Regions from separate parts of the Streptomyces sp. NBC_01707 genome, predicted to be linked through region 1. Evidence: riboswitches for the same ligand, from Rfam matches in the RefSeq annotation. Region 1 holds a riboswitch; each other region holds the start of a gene.
What was found. Region 1 has a riboswitch for cobalamin ahead of OG963_RS17385 (ribonucleoside-diphosphate reductase subunit alpha). Riboswitches for the same ligand answer to the same signal wherever they lie in the genome.

Region 1 (4,147 bases):
CTCCAAGCTGGTGTCGCTGCTGGTGAAGGTCGGTGCGCTCGTCTTCGTCCTCACGATGGACAAGACGGTCGCGATCAACTTCCAGCTGCTGGGCGGGATCTGGATCCTGCAGACGTTCCCGGCGCTGGTCGGCGGCCTGTTCACCCGGTGGTTCCACCGCTGGGCGCTGCTCGCCGGCTGGGCGGTCGGCATGCTCTACGGCACGCTCGCCGCTTACGGGGTGGCGAGCCCGACCCAGGCGCACTTCGGCGGCTCCTCTAAGGAGATCCCGGGGATCGGCGAGATCGGGTACATCGGCCTGACCGCGTTCGTGCTGAACGTGGTGGTGACGGTGGTGCTGACGTTCGTCCTGAACGCGGTGAAGGCCCCGGCAGGAATCGACGAGACGTCACCGGCCGACTACACGGCGGACGCGGGCGACCCGGGCGTGAAGGTCGAACTCCCGCTGGCCAGGCCTGAGCCGGCCGCGTCGCCCGACACGAGCCCGTCGACCAACTAGGGTCTTCCGTTCGGGTCGGGCGAGCCTGACCCGAACGGCAAGCCCTGGGCGTGCACGGCAGTCGAGAGATGTGGCCCGGCCGGCGACGGAGGAAGAATCCGTCGCCGGCCGGGCCACATCGGTTCCGTACAGAACCGGCACCCCTGGCCGTACCCGGGCAGCTTCCCCCGGGCCCCGTCCCCGTACGGCACACTTCCGCCATGGACATATCGATCAGGGCCGTCGACTCCACCGAGCACCGCCTCCTCGGCGAGATCACCGCATACGCGTACCTCGACGACGGCCTGCTCGACCTCGGTACCGAGGACCCGTATGCCGAGCAGCTCCGCGACGTGCCGCGCCGCGCCGCCGAGGCCGACGTGCTCGTCGCGGTCGGTGCCGACGGCCGGGTACTGGGCGGCGTGACATACGCACCGCCCGGCAACCCGTGGGCCGACATCGCCGGCCCCGACGAGGCCGAATTCCGGATGCTCGCCGTCGCGCGGGAGGCGCGTGGCCTCGGGGCGGGCGAGGCGCTCGTACGGGCCTGTATCGACCGTGCACGGGGTACCGACGGCGTCGCACGGCTCGTCCTGTCGACGCAGTCGACCATGCTCGCCGCCCACCGGATCTACCGTCGCCTGGGCTTCGTACGGACCCCGGAGCGCGACTGGTATCCCATCCCAGGCCTCAAGCTGCTCACCTACAGTCTCACCCTGTGAACCCCGAACGACACAACATGTGGGGGCTGCCTCAACGGGCGGCCCCCACATGTATGCTCGTGCTCGCTGTCGCCGCAGGGAAATCCGGTGGGAATCCGGAACTGTCCCGCAACGGTGTGATCGGTGTACTTTTGCGCACCCTGTAAGTCCGAGGACCTGCCGACAGCGCGTCCGGCTCGACCGAACCGGACGCCCAGACGTCCGGGCCTCGCGGATGGGCCGGTGGACGCCGCACGGAGTGCTGCCCCCTTTCCCGGGCACGCCTCTGCCCGGCTGCCCCCGCTCCCCGCCCGGCCCCGAGCCGAGCGAGGGAGAGCACCACATGACCATCGCGCCAGCCGATCCGGCTTCAGTCGCCGAGTCCACGGGAACCACGAACGACGGACCCGGGACCGCACTGCTGCGGACCCTGACCGACCTCACCGTCGATCTGCCCGACACCGACCCCGGTCGCGTCGCCGCCGCCGCGCTGCGCGGCCGCAACGCCCGGTCGGACGAAGCAGAGCTGCGTTCGCTGGCCACCGAGGCCGCCGCGGGTCTGATCTCCGAGGACCCCGCGTACTCCCGGCTCGCCGCCCGCCTCCTCACCCGCACCATCGCGGACGAGGCGGCCGGTCAGGGCGCGGTGTCCTTCTCCGCCTCGGTCGCCGTCGGCCACCGCGAGGGTCTGATCGCGGACCGCACGGCCGCGTTCGTGACGCTCCACGCGGCCGAGCTCGACGCGCTGGTCGAGCAGTCGCTCGCCGACGGCGCCGACGACCGGTTCGGCTACTTCGGGCTGCGGACGCTGCACAGCCGCTATCTGCTGCGCCACCCGCACACCCGTCAGGTCATCGAGACGCCCCAGCACTTCATGCTGCGGGTCGCGGCCGGTCTCGCCGAGGACGACTCGGCGCGCGCGCTGGACGAGGTCGCCTCGCTGTACGGCCTGATGAGCCGCCTCGACTACCTTCCTTCCTCGCCCACGCTCTTCAACTCCGGCACCCGGCACCCCCAGATGTCCTCCTGCTACCTGCTGGACTCGCCGCTGGACGAGCTCGACTCGATCTACGACCGCTACCACCAGGTGGCACGGCTCTCCAAGCACGCGGGCGGCATCGGCCTCTCGTACTCCCGGATCCGCGCCCGCGGTTCACTGATCCGCGGCACCAACGGGCACTCCAACGGCATCGTGCCGTTCCTGAAGACACTCGACGCCTCGGTCGCCGCGGTGAACCAGGGCGGCCGTCGCAAGGGCGCCGCGGCCGTCTACCTGGAGACGTGGCACGCGGACATCGAGGAGTTCCTGGAGCTGCGCGACAACACCGGTGAGGACCAGCGGCGTACGCACAACCTCAACCTGGCGCACTGGATCCCGGACGAGTTCATGCGCCGGGTCGACTCGGACAGCGACTGGTCGCTGTTCTCGCCCGCCGACGTGCCCGAGCTGGTCGACCTGTGGGGCGACGAGTTCGACGCCGCGTACCGGGCCGCCGAGGCCAAGGGCCTGGCCCGCAAGTCGATGCCGGCGCGTGAGCTGTACGGCCGGATGATGCGGACCCTCGCGCAGACCGGTCAGGGCTGGATGACCTTCAAGGACGCCTCCAACCGGACCGCGAACCAGACCGCCGAGCCGGGCCGCGTCGTCCACTCGTCGAACCTGTGCACCGAGATCCTCGAAGTCACCGACGACGGCGAGACGGCCGTCTGCAACCTCGGTTCGGTCAATCTCGGGGCGTTCGTGGCCGACGGTGAGATCGACTGGGAGCGGCTGGACTCCACCGTCCGTACCGCCGTGACGTTCCTCGACCGGGTCGTCGACATCAACTTCTACCCGACCGAGCAGGCCGGCCGGTCCAATGCCCGCTGGCGCCCGGTGGGTCTGGGCGCGATGGGGCTCCAGGACGTCTTCTTCCAGCTGCGGCTGCCGTTCGACTCCGCCGAGGCCCGCGCGCTCTCCACGAAGATCTCCGAGCGGATCATGCTCGCCGCGTACGAGGCGTCCTGCGACCTCGCCGAGCGGTCCGGACCGCTGCCCGCCTGGTCCGAGACCCGCGCCGCCCGCGGTGTGCTGCACCCCGACCACTACGCCACCGAGCTGACCTGGCCGGAGCGCTGGGACGCGCTGCGCGCCCGGATCGCGAAGACCGGTATGCGCAACTCGCTGCTGCTGGCCATCGCGCCGACCGCCACGATCGCCTCGATCGCCGGGGTGTACGAGTGCATCGAGCCGCAGGTCTCCAACCTCTTCAAGCGCGAGACGCTCAGCGGTGAGTTCCTCCAGGTCAACGCGTACCTGGTGGACGAGCTGAAGAAGCTCGGCGTGTGGGACGCACGGACCCGTGAGGCACTGCGCGAGGCGAGCGGCTCGGTGCAGGGGTTCGCCTGGATCCCGGAGGACGTACGGGCGTTGTACCGCACGGCATGGGAGATCCCGCAGCGCGGACTGATCGACATGGCCGCGGCTCGTACGCCGTTCCTCGACCAGAGCCAGTCGCTGAACCTGTTCCTGGAGACGCCGACGATCGGCAAGCTCTCCTCGATGTACGCGTACGCCTGGAAGCAGGGGCTGAAGACGACGTACTACCTGCGCTCGCGCCCGGCGACCCGGATCGCCCGCGCGGCATCCGGCCAGGCCGCGGCCGCCGTCCCCATTCCCGTACAGCAGGCGGCGGCTCCCGACGCGGACGCGATCGCCTGCTCCCTCGAAAACCCCGAGTCCTGCGAGGCCTGCCAGTAATGAGCAACACCGAGAAGAACCTGCTCGACCCGGGCTTCGAACTGACCCTGCGGCCCATGCGCTACCCGGACTTCTACGAGCGCTACCGCGATGCGATCAAGAACACCTGGACCGTCGAGGAGGTCGACCTCCACTCCGACGTGGCCGACCTCGCCAAGCTGTCCCCCGGCGAGCAGCACATGATCGGCCGGCTGGTCGCGTTCTTCGCGACCGGCGACTCGATCGTGT
Region 2 (4,147 bases), 2.1 Mb from region 1:
TGATGACGACGGCGAATCCGTCGGCAGCCAGGCGCTCGGCGCTCTCCCGGCCGATTCCCCTGGATCCTCCGGTGACGACCGCGACCCGGCGTGCAGTGGTGGTGGTCTGCTCAGTCAAGGCGTTGCTCCCGCTTCGAAGGGTGCGGTGGTGTCCGCTTCCCGATGGAAAGAACGCTAACACCAATCGAGTAGCGTCGCTACCCTCTCTTCGTAGCAACGTTACGTACATCGCTACCTACTCCTCGGTCGGTCAAAATTCCGATGCGTCGAGGCTTGCCGCCGTGATATTCCGGCGAGTCATGGGACCTCTTGTGACAACGCGACTCGTGCTCCACCCACTCACCCCCGCCGAGGCGGAGTACGTAGTGGAAGGCCGTCCCGGGCCGGACGCCCTCTGGGCACCCGACTATCCCAACGACGGCGACCGGGCGGGCGCGCGGCACTTCCTGGAGCACTGCGCGGATACCGGCGATCCCCGGCCGTTCGGAGCGTACGAGATCCGCCTCCGCGAAGACGGGCACGCCATCGGCGGAGTCGGTTTCCATGGAGTCCCGGACGACCGGGGGCAGGTCACGATCGGCTACGGCCTGATACCGGCGATGCGCGGCAAGGGGTACGCCTCGGAGGCTCTGCGCGCGCTGCTGGAGTTCGCCCGTGCCTCGGGTGTCGCGTCGGTCAAGGGCGACGCCGACCTCGACAACGCCGCGTCCCAGCACGTCATGGCAGCAGCCGGCATGCGCCTCGTCGGGGAGGACGACCTGCTGAGGCACTACCGGATCGACTGGCCGGCCGGATCGGCGGCCGAACGCGGGGGCGGAGCGAGTGCGACGGACGAAGCCGCCGGGTCCTCATCTTCTCCCCAGGTCTCCGCTCCACGTCCGTCGTGACGCCCGACACCCGGGCGGTCGGACCCCTACCACGACCGACCCCGCCAGGCGGCTCCTGGCGGGGTCGGTCGTAGTGGCGTTCTCGGCCGGTCAGCCGGCGGCGGTGGCCGTGCGGGATGCCGTGCCGCCCCCTGTCGGGACCGGCTCCGGTCCCGACACCAGCAGCCGTTCGGTCAGATAGCCGAAGAACAGACCGAAAGTGGTCCAGAGCGTGGCCTGAACGGCGAGGGTGGCGAGGCGGAACTCCCACAGCAGGCCGGCCGGGAAGTCCTTTCCGACCTCGTTGAACGAGGGCAGGAAGGCGTACGCGAGCCCGATGACGAGGACGTAGCCGGCGGATGCGGCGATCGACGCGTTCCAGTTGCCCAGGCGTGGAGCCAGCCGCTTGCCGAGGATGACGGCCGCAACGGCGAGCAGCACACTGAGAGCGACCATGAGGAAGAACATGGCGGTGCGTTGGCCGATCGTGTCGGGGTTGCCGACGGCCGGCGGGTTGGCCGGGTACTTGAGGAACGGCACGACATACACGGTCAGCAGGGCGCCGAACGCGATCAGTGCGGCCGTGGCCCGCGGGCCGAACCTGCCGATGCGGCCGAGGGCGTAGCAGAAGACGAGCGCGGCGATACCGCCGACGGCCACGCCGAAGACGAGGACACCGGTGGCGAGGCCGGCCGTGGACTGCATGGCACGGCTGACGAGTTCCTCGCCGCCGCCGTGGTCGTGGCTGTGCGCCTCTTCGAGAGCGATCGCCGCGTCGACCCGCGACTCTCCGAGGAAGTAGGCGACGGCAAGTGCGAGCGCACCCGCGACGAGGCCGGCCAGCATGCCGCGGACCAGCAGGGCTCTGACGGATATGGAGTTCATGAGGGGTTCCCCTGGCTTGCGCGGTATGTCAGTGGCAGGGGAAACCGAGCAGGTGGCGACCGTCGTGGACCCACTCGTGGACACCCTCGCCGGAGATGACCGCGGTGGCGCCCTGCTCGGCGCCGACGAAGTACAGCAGGACGAGCATGAGAATGCCGAAGAAGACCGCCCACGGGGCAATCGCCTTCAGCGAGATGGGGGTGATGGCGGGTGATGCGACGGCGGCGGGGGCAGCAGTCTGTGCCATGGCAGAACCTCCTGGGGGAACACGCGTCCCGATCGTGGTGCCTGAGACGACGGTGCCGGGTCTGACTTCCCGTACGGATACGGGTTCACAGTGGCGCGACCGTGCCGGATTCTCACCGGACTTCCATCACACCGTCGTCATGTTCGTCGCGACCATACCGCCTGGGTGCACCCCGCCGCCATGGCACCATCTGCCCACCCCACGGCCCTGGATGCCATGGTGTGCTTACCGAAGGGGCCACAGTTCAGGGAGTTGACGCGGGTGTTCACGGTACGGGTGATGTTGATCTCACCGGCGCTCAACGCGGCGCTGCGCGAGGCCCGCTTCGACGGCGACGCCCCGCTCGACGCGTCCGGCGTCCGGCGGGCGCGTGCGGCCGCGGCCGCGGTGCCTGCCGCTGACCGCCGGGTGCACGGTTCGGACGAGCGGTGCACCGGGACCGCCAAGGCGTTGGGGCTGCGGTCCGAGCCCGAACCCGCCCTTCGCGGCTGGGACTTGGGACGCTGGCGCGGACAACGGCTGGCGCAGGTGAGCCAGGACGAGCCGGAGGCGGTGTCGGCCTGGCTGTCCGACCCTTCGGCTGCCCCGCACGACGGTGAGTCGTTGCTCGATCTGCATGCGCGGGTGGGCGGTTGGCTGGATTCGCTGCACGGGGAGGGCGCCGAGGACGGCGGCGTGCTCGCCGTGGTCGAACCCGCGGCTGTGCGGGCCGCGATCGTGCATGCGCTGGGTCTTCCGCCGCAGGCGTTCTGGCGGTTGGACGTCGCTCCGCTGACGCTGACCGAGCTCAGCGGTCGGTCCGGGCGCTGGAACCTGCGTTGCGGGCGGTCCCTGAGCATCGGAACCGACGAGCCCACCACGGCGCACGGACGGTAACCCGGGGAGCCGTATCCGTGATGGATCGCGGAATCATGAACGCCCCCTCGACCATGGGTCACGACGGATTCCGGCCTCCCCTGCCCCGACCCGGAGGGCGGCACCCGAGGCCGGACCCGCAACGACTTGCTCCCCTCATCCCCTCCGCACAGCAATGCTGACAAATCGTACGTAAAATGGCCAAGGCGATCGAGCCCACCTCCTCTTCGGAAGGGCGACCGACCATGACCGATCAAACGCAGCTGAGCCGGCCCGAGACCACCCGCCCATCCGGGTCCACGCACGGCGCGGGACCGCAGAGCGAAAACCGCCGGGAAAACCGCCGAACGGAACCCGGGGCACGAGGGCGTACCACGATCGCCGACGGCGTGGTGGCGAAGATCGCCGGGCTGGCGGCCCGGAGCGTCCCCGGAGTCCAGGCCATGGGCGGGGGATTCACCCGCGGTATGGGGACGGTGCGGGAGCGAGTGCCCGGAGCGGGAGGTCGGTCCGTCACCGGCGGCGTCAAGGTCGAGGTCGGTGAGGTCCAGACCGCCGTCGACCTGTCGATCATCGTCGAATACGGCTTCCCGATCGTCGAGCTCGCAAGCGACGTCCGGACCGAAGTGATCGCCGCCATCGAGCGGATGACCGGTCTGGAGGTCGTGGAGGTCAACATCACGGTGACCGACGTGAAGCTGCCCGACGAGGAGGAAGAGGAAGAGCAGGTGCCGGAGAGGCGAGTCGTGTAGTGGCTCGCCGGACCGGGTCGCGCCTGGTCGAAGGGGGGTGACCGTCGGCCGTGTCGTCGGCCTGAAACCTCGGTTGTCTCCCGGGACCGTCGGATGTCCGCCCGGCACCCGGCCACTGAGGCAGCCGCGTATGACGGGGATGTGGCTGACCTCGATCGGAGGACCAGATGTCCACAGGAATCATTGTTGCCATCGTCGTCGTGGTGGTGGTCCTTGTCGCCCTCGCGGTGATGGTCCGGCTCGCCGTTCGGCGGCGTCATCTGCGAGAGCGCTTCGGACCCGAGTACGAGCGCGCTGTCGAATCCGGTGACAGCCGCACGGCGGCCGAGCGTGATCTGCGCGAACGCGAGCAACGGCACGACGACCTCGACCTGAAGCCGCTGCCCACGACTGCCCGTCAGCAGTACGCGCAGGAGTGGAACAGCGTGCAGGAGCACTTCGTGGACCGTCCGCAGGAGGCGGTCGGTGAGGCGGACCAGCTGGTGACCCGGCTGATGAAGGAACGTGGCTACCCGACCCAGGACTATGAGCAGCAGGTGAAA
Region 3 (4,147 bases), 3.0 Mb from region 1:
GGCGTCCGGGAGGATGACGGCGGCGGACTTGCCGCCCAGTTCCAGGGTGACCCGGGTGAGGTTGCGCGAAGCGACCTCCATCACCCGGCGGCCGGCCGCGACGGAGCCGGTGAACGACACCTTGTCGACGCCCGGATGCCCGACGAGGTACTCACTGACCTCGCGGTCCGCCGGGAGGATCGACAGCACGCCCTCGGGGAGCCCGGCCTCGGCGGCGATCTCGGCCAGGATGTAGGCGTCAAGGGGCGATTCGGGCGAGACCTTGAGGACGGTCGTGCAGCCGGCCAGCAGCGCGGGCGCCAGTTTGGCGGCGGCGGTGAACTGCGGGACGTTCCACGGCACGACGGCCGCGACGACGCCGACCGGCTCCCGGCGCACCAGCAGCGGCCCGAGGACGCCGTCGCGCCGTTCCTCGTACGGGAAGGTACGGGCGACGGTGATCGCCGCGTCCCACACCATCATCGCGGCGAGTGCCTGCACCATCACACTGGAGCTGTACGGGGTTCCGTTCTCGGAACTGATGACGCGGGCGATCTCCTCGTACCGCACGGCGAACGCGTCCTTGATCCGCGTGATCACCTCGATCCGCTCGTCGAGGGAGGCCCGGGGCCAGGGCCCTTCGTCGAAGGCCCGGCGGGCGGCGTCGACAGCGCGGTCCACGTCCGCCTCACAGGCATGCGGCACCCGGCCGATGACCTGCTCGGTGTGGGGCGATATCACCTCGATGACGTCCTGGCCGAGCGGATCGACCAACTCCCCGCCGATGAACAGTTTTCCGTGTTCGACAAGCTCGGTCATGGCTGCTGCCTCCCGCGACCCGGCACGTACCGACTCCGCACCTGACTCCATACCTGACTCCGCGTCAGAACTGATACCAGTTCCAGTTCCAGGAGTCCACGGATCCGACGGCGATCGACCTCGGGTGAATAGTCGACCAGGGCTACTACTGGAACGAGTTCTCGTTACAGTGGATGCGGCGCAGCACAGCCGCATGCCGGGACGAGAGATGGGGACCTCATGACACAGGTGACCGAGCACGGCGGCGGCGTGTGGTCCATCAAGGTCCCCATCCCGGACAACCCGCTCGGCCACACTCTGGTGCACGTCCTGGACACCGGCCGCGGCCCGGTGCTGATCGACACCGGCTGGGACGACCCGGAGGCCTGGGACACCCTGGTCGCGGGCCTCAGCACCGTCGGAGTCGCCATCACCGACATCCATGGCGTGGTCATCACCCACCACCACCCCGACCACCACGGCCTCTCCGGCCAGGTCCGCGAATCATCCGGGGCGTGGATCGCGATGCACGCCGCGGACACCGCGATCGTGCGCCGCACCCGCGAGTCCGAACCGGGCACCTGGCTCACCTACCTGGCGACGAAACTCACCGCGGTCGGCGCCCCCGAGGAGCACCTCGCCCCACTGCGCGCCGCCCGCGCCACCGGCCGGATGCGCACCCTGCCCGGCCTGCGCGCCGCACTCCCGGACCGCGAGATCGTCCCCGGCGAACTGCTCGACCTGGCGGGCCGCCGGCTCCGGGCGGTCTGGACACCGGGCCACACCCCCGGCCATGTCTGCCTGCATCTGGAGGAGGACCACCCGGCGAACCTGCCCGGTCGCGGCCGGCTCTTCTCCGGCGACCATCTGCTGCCCGGGATCAGCCCGCACATCGGGCTGTACGAGGACCCGGACGATGCGACCGTCACCGACCCGCTGGGCGACTATCTCGACTCGCTGGAGCGCATCGGCCGGCTGGGGGTCGCCGAGGTGCTGCCCGCCCACCAGCACGCGTTCCCGGACGCGGCCAGGCGCGTACAGGAACTCCTCGACCACCACGAGGAGCGGCTGACCGGCCTGCTCGCGCTGCTCGCCACCCCGCTCACGCCGTGGCAGCTGGCGGAGCGGATGGAGTGGAACCGGCCGTGGGAGCAGATCCCGCACGGCTCACGGAACATCGCGGTCTCCGAGGCCGAGGCGCACGTCCGCCGACTGGTGAAGCTGGGGCGCGCGGAGGCGATGACGGGGAGCGACCCGGTGACGTACGTCGCCGTGTGAGGGGTTCGCCGACCGGCGATCCCCTCCGGCACCGGCCTCTCCCACCGCCGCGTCCCGCCCGGCCCCACGGGTGACGTACGTCGCTGTTCCGGGCGGCCCTCCGCCCGGAGGGGCGGGCTACGCACCGGTAGAGTGTCGGAGTCGTCATCATGCCCGTTCAGGGGGAAGCCGGTGCGAATCCGGCACTGACCACGCAACCGTGAGCCGCTGACACAGCGGTGAGTCGGAATGCCCTGTCCGCGGTCGTGACCGGCTCGCGTCACCGGAACCCCGGTGACCGGCACCGTCGAGGCATACGGGGCCGGAGCCTGGTGCCTGAGTGTGCCTGTGCCCGGTTCCCACCGCAGGAGAGGCCCAGCCCACCATGACCGTTCGCCGCACCGCAGCAACGCTCGCCGCCACCGCCACCGTGCTCTGTGCGGCCGCTGCCCCGGCCGCGGTGGCGGCGCCGTCGCCGTCGCCCACCCCGTCCGTCGCACTGCCGTCCGGGCTGTACGGCACCAAGGACCCGACGTACGACGGGGTCTGGAGGCAGTCGCTGGCCTTCATCGCCCAGCGGCTCGAAGGGGTCACCCCCGCGGCCGCGGCCGTCGACTGGCTGGTCGCCCAGCAGTGCGACAGCGGCGCCTACGCCTCGTACCGCGCCGATGCCGGAAAGCCGTGCGACGCGAAGACCATGACGGACACCAACGCCACCGCCGCCGCGGTCCAGGCACTCGCCGAGGTCGGCGGACACGGCGACGCCGCCGACAACGGGGTCGCCTGGCTGAAGTCCGTGCAGAACGAGGACGGCGGCTGGGGTTACAACCCGGGCTCGCCCAGCGACGCCAACTCCACCTCGATCGTGATCGGCGCCCTGGCCAAGCGGGGCGAGCGGCTCGGCGATGTGACGACCAAGGGCGGCAGGACGCCGTACGACGCGCTGCTCGCGCTGGCGATCCCGTGCGGCGGCAAGGACGGCGGCGCGTTCGCGTACCAGCCCGACAAGGCCGGCAAGCTCGTCGCCAACGCGGACGCCACCGCGGCCGGTGTGCTCGGTTCCATGGGCAAGGGGCTGGCCGCCTGGAACAATTCCGCGTCCGAGGACAAGGCGCCCACCTGCCACAAGGGCGCCGTCGTCAAGCCCGAGCAGGCCGCCCAGAACGGTGCCCACTATCTCGCGGGTGCCCTCGCGAAGACCGGCCACCTGAACCAGCCCCCGATGCCGGGCACCACCGACACCACCGAGCAGCCCGACTTCGGCAACACCGCGGACGCGGTCGTCGCCCTGGCCGCCGCAGGCCACCAGGACAAGGCGGCCGACGCGCTCGGCTGGCTGAAGAAGAACGCCGCGCCCTGGGCGGCCGAGAACGGCCCCGCCGCCTACGCCCAGTTGGTCGTGGCCGCCCACACGACCGGTGCCGATGCCCGCGACTTCGGCGGTGTCGACCTCGTCGAGCGGCTGAGCGCGACCGGACCGAAGCCGGCCGCCGTCCACACACCCTCGCCGGCCAGCAGCGACTACGCGGCACAGGACGGCACCAGCGACGACGCCGGGCTCGGCGTGTGGTGGCTCGTCGGTATCGGTCTCGCCGCCGGTGCCGGCGTCGGCTTCCTCATCAGCAGCCGCCGGAAGACCCCGCAGCTGTGAACCGGGCGGGGAATCGATCCGGGTGGCCGGCGACGGGCGCCCTGCTGCTCGTTCTCGGCGCCGTCCTGACCGTGCTCGGCGCCGGCACCGCGCACGCGGCCGGCTACCGCTACTGGTCGTTCTGGGAGGGCAAGGGGACGAACTGGGCGTACGCCACCCAGGGCCCGTCGCTGGTCCGGCCCGACGACGGTGCGGTGCAGGGCTTCCGGTTCTCGGTGAGCGAGGACTCCCAGGACTCGGCGAAGCCGCGCCGCGCCCCCGAATTCGCGACGATCTGTGCGGACACCCCCGCCAAGGACGGCACCAAGCGGATCGCGCTCGTCATCGACCCCGGCACGGCCGCGGACGCACCTGACGGGGAGACGCCACCGGCGCCGCGTACCGCATGCGCGCAGGTCGCCGAGGACGCGAGCGCCGCGGAGGCCCTCGCTTCCGTGGCCAAGCCGCTGCGCTACAGCAGCG
Region 4 (4,147 bases), 3.6 Mb from region 1:
TGGAATCTGCTGACCTGGCTGGTCGGCCTGCCGTCCAGTTCCTCCCACGCCCTCTTCGGCGGTCTCATCGGCGCCGCGGTGATGTCGGCGGGGTGGTCCTCGGTCGACGGCGGCACCGTCGTCACCAAGGTGCTGCTCCCCGCGGTCGCAGCCCCGGTCGTGGCCGGTCTCGCTGCACTACTGGCGACCAGGCTGACGTACCGGATCGGCGGGAAGGTCCGTAACGACGCCCAGGAGAAGGCCACCGCGAAGGGCTACCGCGCCGGCCAGATCGCCTCGGCCGGACTGGTCTCGCTCGCCCACGGCACGAACGACGCGCAGAAGACCATGGGCATCATCACCCTGGCCCTGGTCACCGGCGGCGTTCTCTCCCCCGGCTCCAACCCGCCGGTCTGGGTCATCGTCTCCGCGGGTATGGCCATCGCGCTCGGCACCTACCTCGGCGGCTGGCGCATCATCCGCACCATGGGCAGTGGCCTCACCGAACTCAAGCCGCCGCAGGGCTTCGCCGCCCAGACCAGCGCGGCCACGGTCATCCTGGCCTCCTCGCACCTCGGCTTCTCCCTCTCCACCACCCAGTCCTGCTCCGGGGCCGTGATGGGTGCGGGCCTGGGCCGTCGGGGCGGTGTGGTCCGCTGGTCCACCGCGACCCGGATGTTCGTGGCCTGGGGCCTGACCCTGCCGGCCGCCGGTCTGGTCGGTGCGGGTGCGGAGTTCCTCACCAAGCAGGGCACCTGGGGTGTCGTCGTCGTCGCCATGCTGCTGATCGGCGGGTCCGCCGCCATCTGGCTGCTGTCCCGCCGCAAGCCGGTCGGTCACGGCGATGTCGCTCCCGCCGCCGAGCCGGCTGGTGTCATCACCACCGCCATCGCGGCCGTCACCCCGCCGCCCACCGGGGCCGCGGCTCCGGCCACCACGGCGGACGCGACCGCAGCCACGGACCTCAAGTCCACCATCCCGGCCCCGGCCGGAACCGTCGCCGATCCGGCGCGGCCCGCCACGGTGTAAGGACAGATCACCATGAACATCGACTGGGCAGCTCTCGGCTCCGTCTTCGGCGTCTCACTCGTCGTCACCGTGGCGCTGGTGGGCCTCTTCACCCTGGGCATCGTCGGCCTCTCCAAGCAGCCGGAACCGGCCGCGCAGGGCGGCTCCGGCTCGGGCTCCCTGGTACTCGCCCGCACCGGCGCCTACCTCTGCTTCGGGCTCTGCGCGGCCGCGGTCGCGTACGGGATCTATCTGATCGTCGCCTGAGCGACCGACCGCACTCCGTCATCGGGGTCCCATCGGGCCGGACACACCTCGCGTGTGTCCGGCCCGATGTGCGTCTGCGCACACTGCGCCGCCGCAGGTCAAGGCCAGGTTGACGGACATTCGCGGAGCGTGGTGGACTGCCGGAGCCATTTACGGCGACAGCAGAGGAAGCCGGTGCGAATCCGGCGCGGTCCCGCCACTGTCACCGGGGAGCAGTCCCCCACACCGGAAGTCACGGCTCGCGCAGGCGGGCTGGAAGGCCGGGGGAACTGCGGATCCGGGAGCCAGGAGACTCTCGCCGCCGGTCACGTCGAACCAGGGCGCGGACCCTGAGTGAGGACATATCGCCATGCCCGGCTGCCGTGCGTCGTCGTCCGTTTCTGTGTCGCTCCCACCGGGAGCCGGCTGTACGAAGGTCCTTCGAGGCGCAACGGCCGGCTGAGCGGTGCGAGCCGACCGCATCTTCGCGTACGGCGCCACGGCCGGTCTGATCGGCGATCAGCTCCTCGGTGATCCCCGCCGACGGCATCCGGTCGCCGCGTTCGGACGGGCCGCCGCGGCCGTCGAGCGCCGCCTGTGGCGCGACCACCGCGGGTGGGGCGCACTGCACACCCTGGTCTGCGCCGGGGGCGCCGCGGCCGGAGCCGCGCTGGCCGCCCGTGCCGTGCGCGGTCGTCCCGCCGCATCCGTCGCCCTCACCGCGGCAGCCACCTGGTCGGTCGTCGGCGGCACGTCGCTGGGTCGGGAGGCCCGCGCCATCGGCGGCGCGCTGGCGGCGGGTGACATCGCACTGGCCCGTGAGCGGCTCCCCCATCTGTGCGGCCGCGACCCGCACTCCCTCGACGGGCCGCAGATCGCCCGCGCCGTGGTGGAGTCCGTCGCCGAGAACACCTCCGACGCGGTGGTCGGCGCGCTGGTGTGGGGCGCGCTGGGCGGCGTGCCCGGACTCGTCGCCTTCCGGGCCGTCAACACCCTCGACGCCATGGTCGGGCACAGATCACCCCGCCATCTGCGCTACGGCTGGGCCTCGGCCCGGCTGGACGACGTCGTGGGCTGGCCCGGCGCCCGGCTCACGGCCGCGCTCGCCGTGGCCGCCGGGGGGCATCCGCGTCGGGCGGTACGGGCCTGGCGGGCCGACGCCGGCAAGCACCCGAGCCCCAACGCCGGGCCGGTGGAGGCCTCGTTCGCGGGCGCGCTCGGCGTACGGCTCGGCGGGACCCTCGCGTACGGCGGCCGTGTCGAGCACCGGCCGGTGCTGAACGGCGCGGCCGGCCGTGCGGTGCGGACCGAGGACATCGAGCGCGCGGTGCGGTTGTCGCGCCGGGTGGGGGTGCTGGCCCTCGGCGTGTGCGCGGCGGGCCGGCTGATCGCGGGACGGCGGTCGTCCACGGGGCGGCGCCCCGCCGCGGGACGGAGCGGAGAATGAGCGGCGGACTGCTGGTCGCCGGAACCACGTCGGACGCGGGCAAGAGCGTCGTCACGGCAGGCATCTGCCGCTGGCTGGTGCGCCAGGGGGTGAAGGTCGCGCCGTTCAAGGCGCAGAACATGTCGCTGAACTCGTTCGTCACGCGCGAGGGCGCGGAGATCGGGCGTGCGCAGGCGATGCAGGCCCAGGCGGCCCGGGTGGAGCCGACCGCGCTGATGAACCCGGTGCTGCTCAAGCCCGGCAGCGACCGCTCCAGCCAGGTCGTCCTGATGGGCAGGCCGGTGGGCGAGATGAGCGCACGCGGCTACCACGGGGGGCGGCAGGAGTCGCTGCTCTCCACGGTCGTGGACTGTCTGGAGCAGCTTCGGAGCACGTACGACGCGGTGATCTGCGAGGGCGCGGGCAGCCCGGCCGAGATCAATCTGCGCCGCACCGACATCGTGAACATGGGGATCGCGCGGGCCGCGCGGTTCCCGGTGGTCGTCGTCGGCGACATCGACCGCGGCGGTGTCTTCGCCTCCTTCTTCGGTACGACGGCGCTGCTCAGCGCCGAGGACCAGGCGCTGATCGCTGGCTATCTGGTCAACAAGTTCCGCGGCGACGTCTCGCTGCTGGAGCCGGGGCTCGACATGCTGCACGGCCTGACCGGGCGGCCGACGTACGGGGTGCTGCCGTTCGCCCATGGCCTGGGCATCGACGAGGAGGACGGACTGCGGGTCTCGCTGCGCGGAGCCGTACGCGAGTCGGTCGTCGCGCCGCCGCACGGCGAGGACGTGCTGCGGGTCGCGGTGTGCGCGGTGCCGCTGATGTCGAACTTCACCGATGTGGACGCGCTGGCCGCCGAACCGGGTGTGGTGGTGCGGTTCGTGGACCGGGCGGAGGAGCTGGCCGACGCGGACCTGGTGATCGTGCCCGGCACGCGCGGCACGGTGAAGGCGCTGGCCTGGCTGCGCGAACGGGGGCTGGCCGACGCGCTGCTGCGCCGGGCTGCGCAGGGGCGTCCGGTGCTCGGTATCTGCGGTGGGTTCCAGGTGCTCGGTGAGCGCATCGAGGACGAGGTGGAGTCGCGGGCCGGGCAGGTCGACGGGCTCGGGCTGCTTCCGGTACGGATCCGGTTCGACCGGGAGAAGACCCTGGCCCGGCCGGTCGGTTCGGCGCTCGGGGAGCCGGTGGAGGGGTACGAGATCCATCACGGGGTCGCCGATGTGCGGGGCGGCGAGCCGTTCCTGGACGGGTGCCGGGTAGGTGCGGTGTGGGGGACGCACTGGCACGGCTCGCTGGAGAGCGATGGCTTCCGGCGACGGTTCCTGGTGCAGGTCGCGGAGGCTGCCGGGCGGCGGTTCGTGCCGGCGCCGGACACGAGTTTCGGGGCGCTGCGGGAGGAACAGTTGGACCGGCTGGGGGATCTGATCGAGGAGCATGCGGACACGGGGGCGCTGATGCGGCTGATCGAGGCGGGGGTGCCGG

Region 2: it holds a riboswitch for cobalamin, as region 1 does, so the genes downstream of both, OG963_RS08230 (CbtB domain-containing protein) here and OG963_RS17385 (ribonucleoside-diphosphate reductase subunit alpha) in region 1, are expected to answer to the same signal.
Region 3: it holds a riboswitch for cobalamin, as region 1 does, so the genes downstream of both, OG963_RS30830 (prenyltransferase/squalene oxidase repeat-containing protein) here and OG963_RS17385 (ribonucleoside-diphosphate reductase subunit alpha) in region 1, are expected to answer to the same signal.
Region 4: it holds a riboswitch for cobalamin, as region 1 does, so the genes downstream of both, OG963_RS33460 (cobalamin biosynthesis protein) here and OG963_RS17385 (ribonucleoside-diphosphate reductase subunit alpha) in region 1, are expected to answer to the same signal.

What each region holds. Positions count from the first base shown of each region.
Region 1 covers NZ_CP109190.1:3,883,135-3,887,281, forward strand. The annotation lists gene mctP (monocarboxylate uptake permease MctP) at 1-499, shown strand, start outside; gene OG963_RS17380 (N-acetyltransferase) at 700-1,200, shown strand; cobalamin riboswitch at 1,241-1,379, shown strand; gene OG963_RS17385 (ribonucleoside-diphosphate reductase subunit alpha) at 1,523-3,919, shown strand; gene OG963_RS17390 (ribonucleotide-diphosphate reductase subunit beta) at 3,919-4,147, shown strand, end outside.
Region 2 covers NZ_CP109190.1:1,787,880-1,792,026, forward strand. The annotation lists gene OG963_RS08215 (SDR family oxidoreductase) at 1-118, opposite strand, end outside; gene OG963_RS08220 (GNAT family N-acetyltransferase) at 327-887, shown strand; gene OG963_RS08225 (CbtA family protein) at 978-1,751, opposite strand; gene OG963_RS08230 (CbtB domain-containing protein) at 1,780-1,998, opposite strand; adenosylcobalamin (AdoCbl) riboswitch at 2,002-2,150, opposite strand; gene OG963_RS08235 (histidine phosphatase family protein) at 2,278-2,874, shown strand; gene OG963_RS08240 (Asp23/Gls24 family envelope stress response protein) at 3,099-3,605, shown strand; gene OG963_RS08245 (hypothetical protein) at 3,773-4,147, shown strand, end outside.
Region 3 covers NZ_CP109190.1:6,875,131-6,879,277, reverse strand. The annotation lists gene OG963_RS30840 (aldehyde dehydrogenase) at 1-798, opposite strand, end outside; gene OG963_RS30835 (MBL fold metallo-hydrolase) at 1,018-2,055, shown strand; cobalamin riboswitch at 2,177-2,310, shown strand; gene OG963_RS30830 (prenyltransferase/squalene oxidase repeat-containing protein) at 2,420-3,685, shown strand; gene OG963_RS30825 (SCO2322 family protein) at 3,727-4,147, shown strand, end outside.
Region 4 covers NZ_CP109190.1:7,462,172-7,466,318, reverse strand. The annotation lists gene OG963_RS33470 (inorganic phosphate transporter) at 1-1,008, shown strand, start outside; gene OG963_RS33465 (hypothetical protein) at 1,021-1,254, shown strand; cobalamin riboswitch at 1,418-1,549, shown strand; gene OG963_RS33460 (cobalamin biosynthesis protein) at 1,700-2,680, shown strand; gene OG963_RS33455 (cobyric acid synthase) at 2,677-4,147, shown strand, end outside.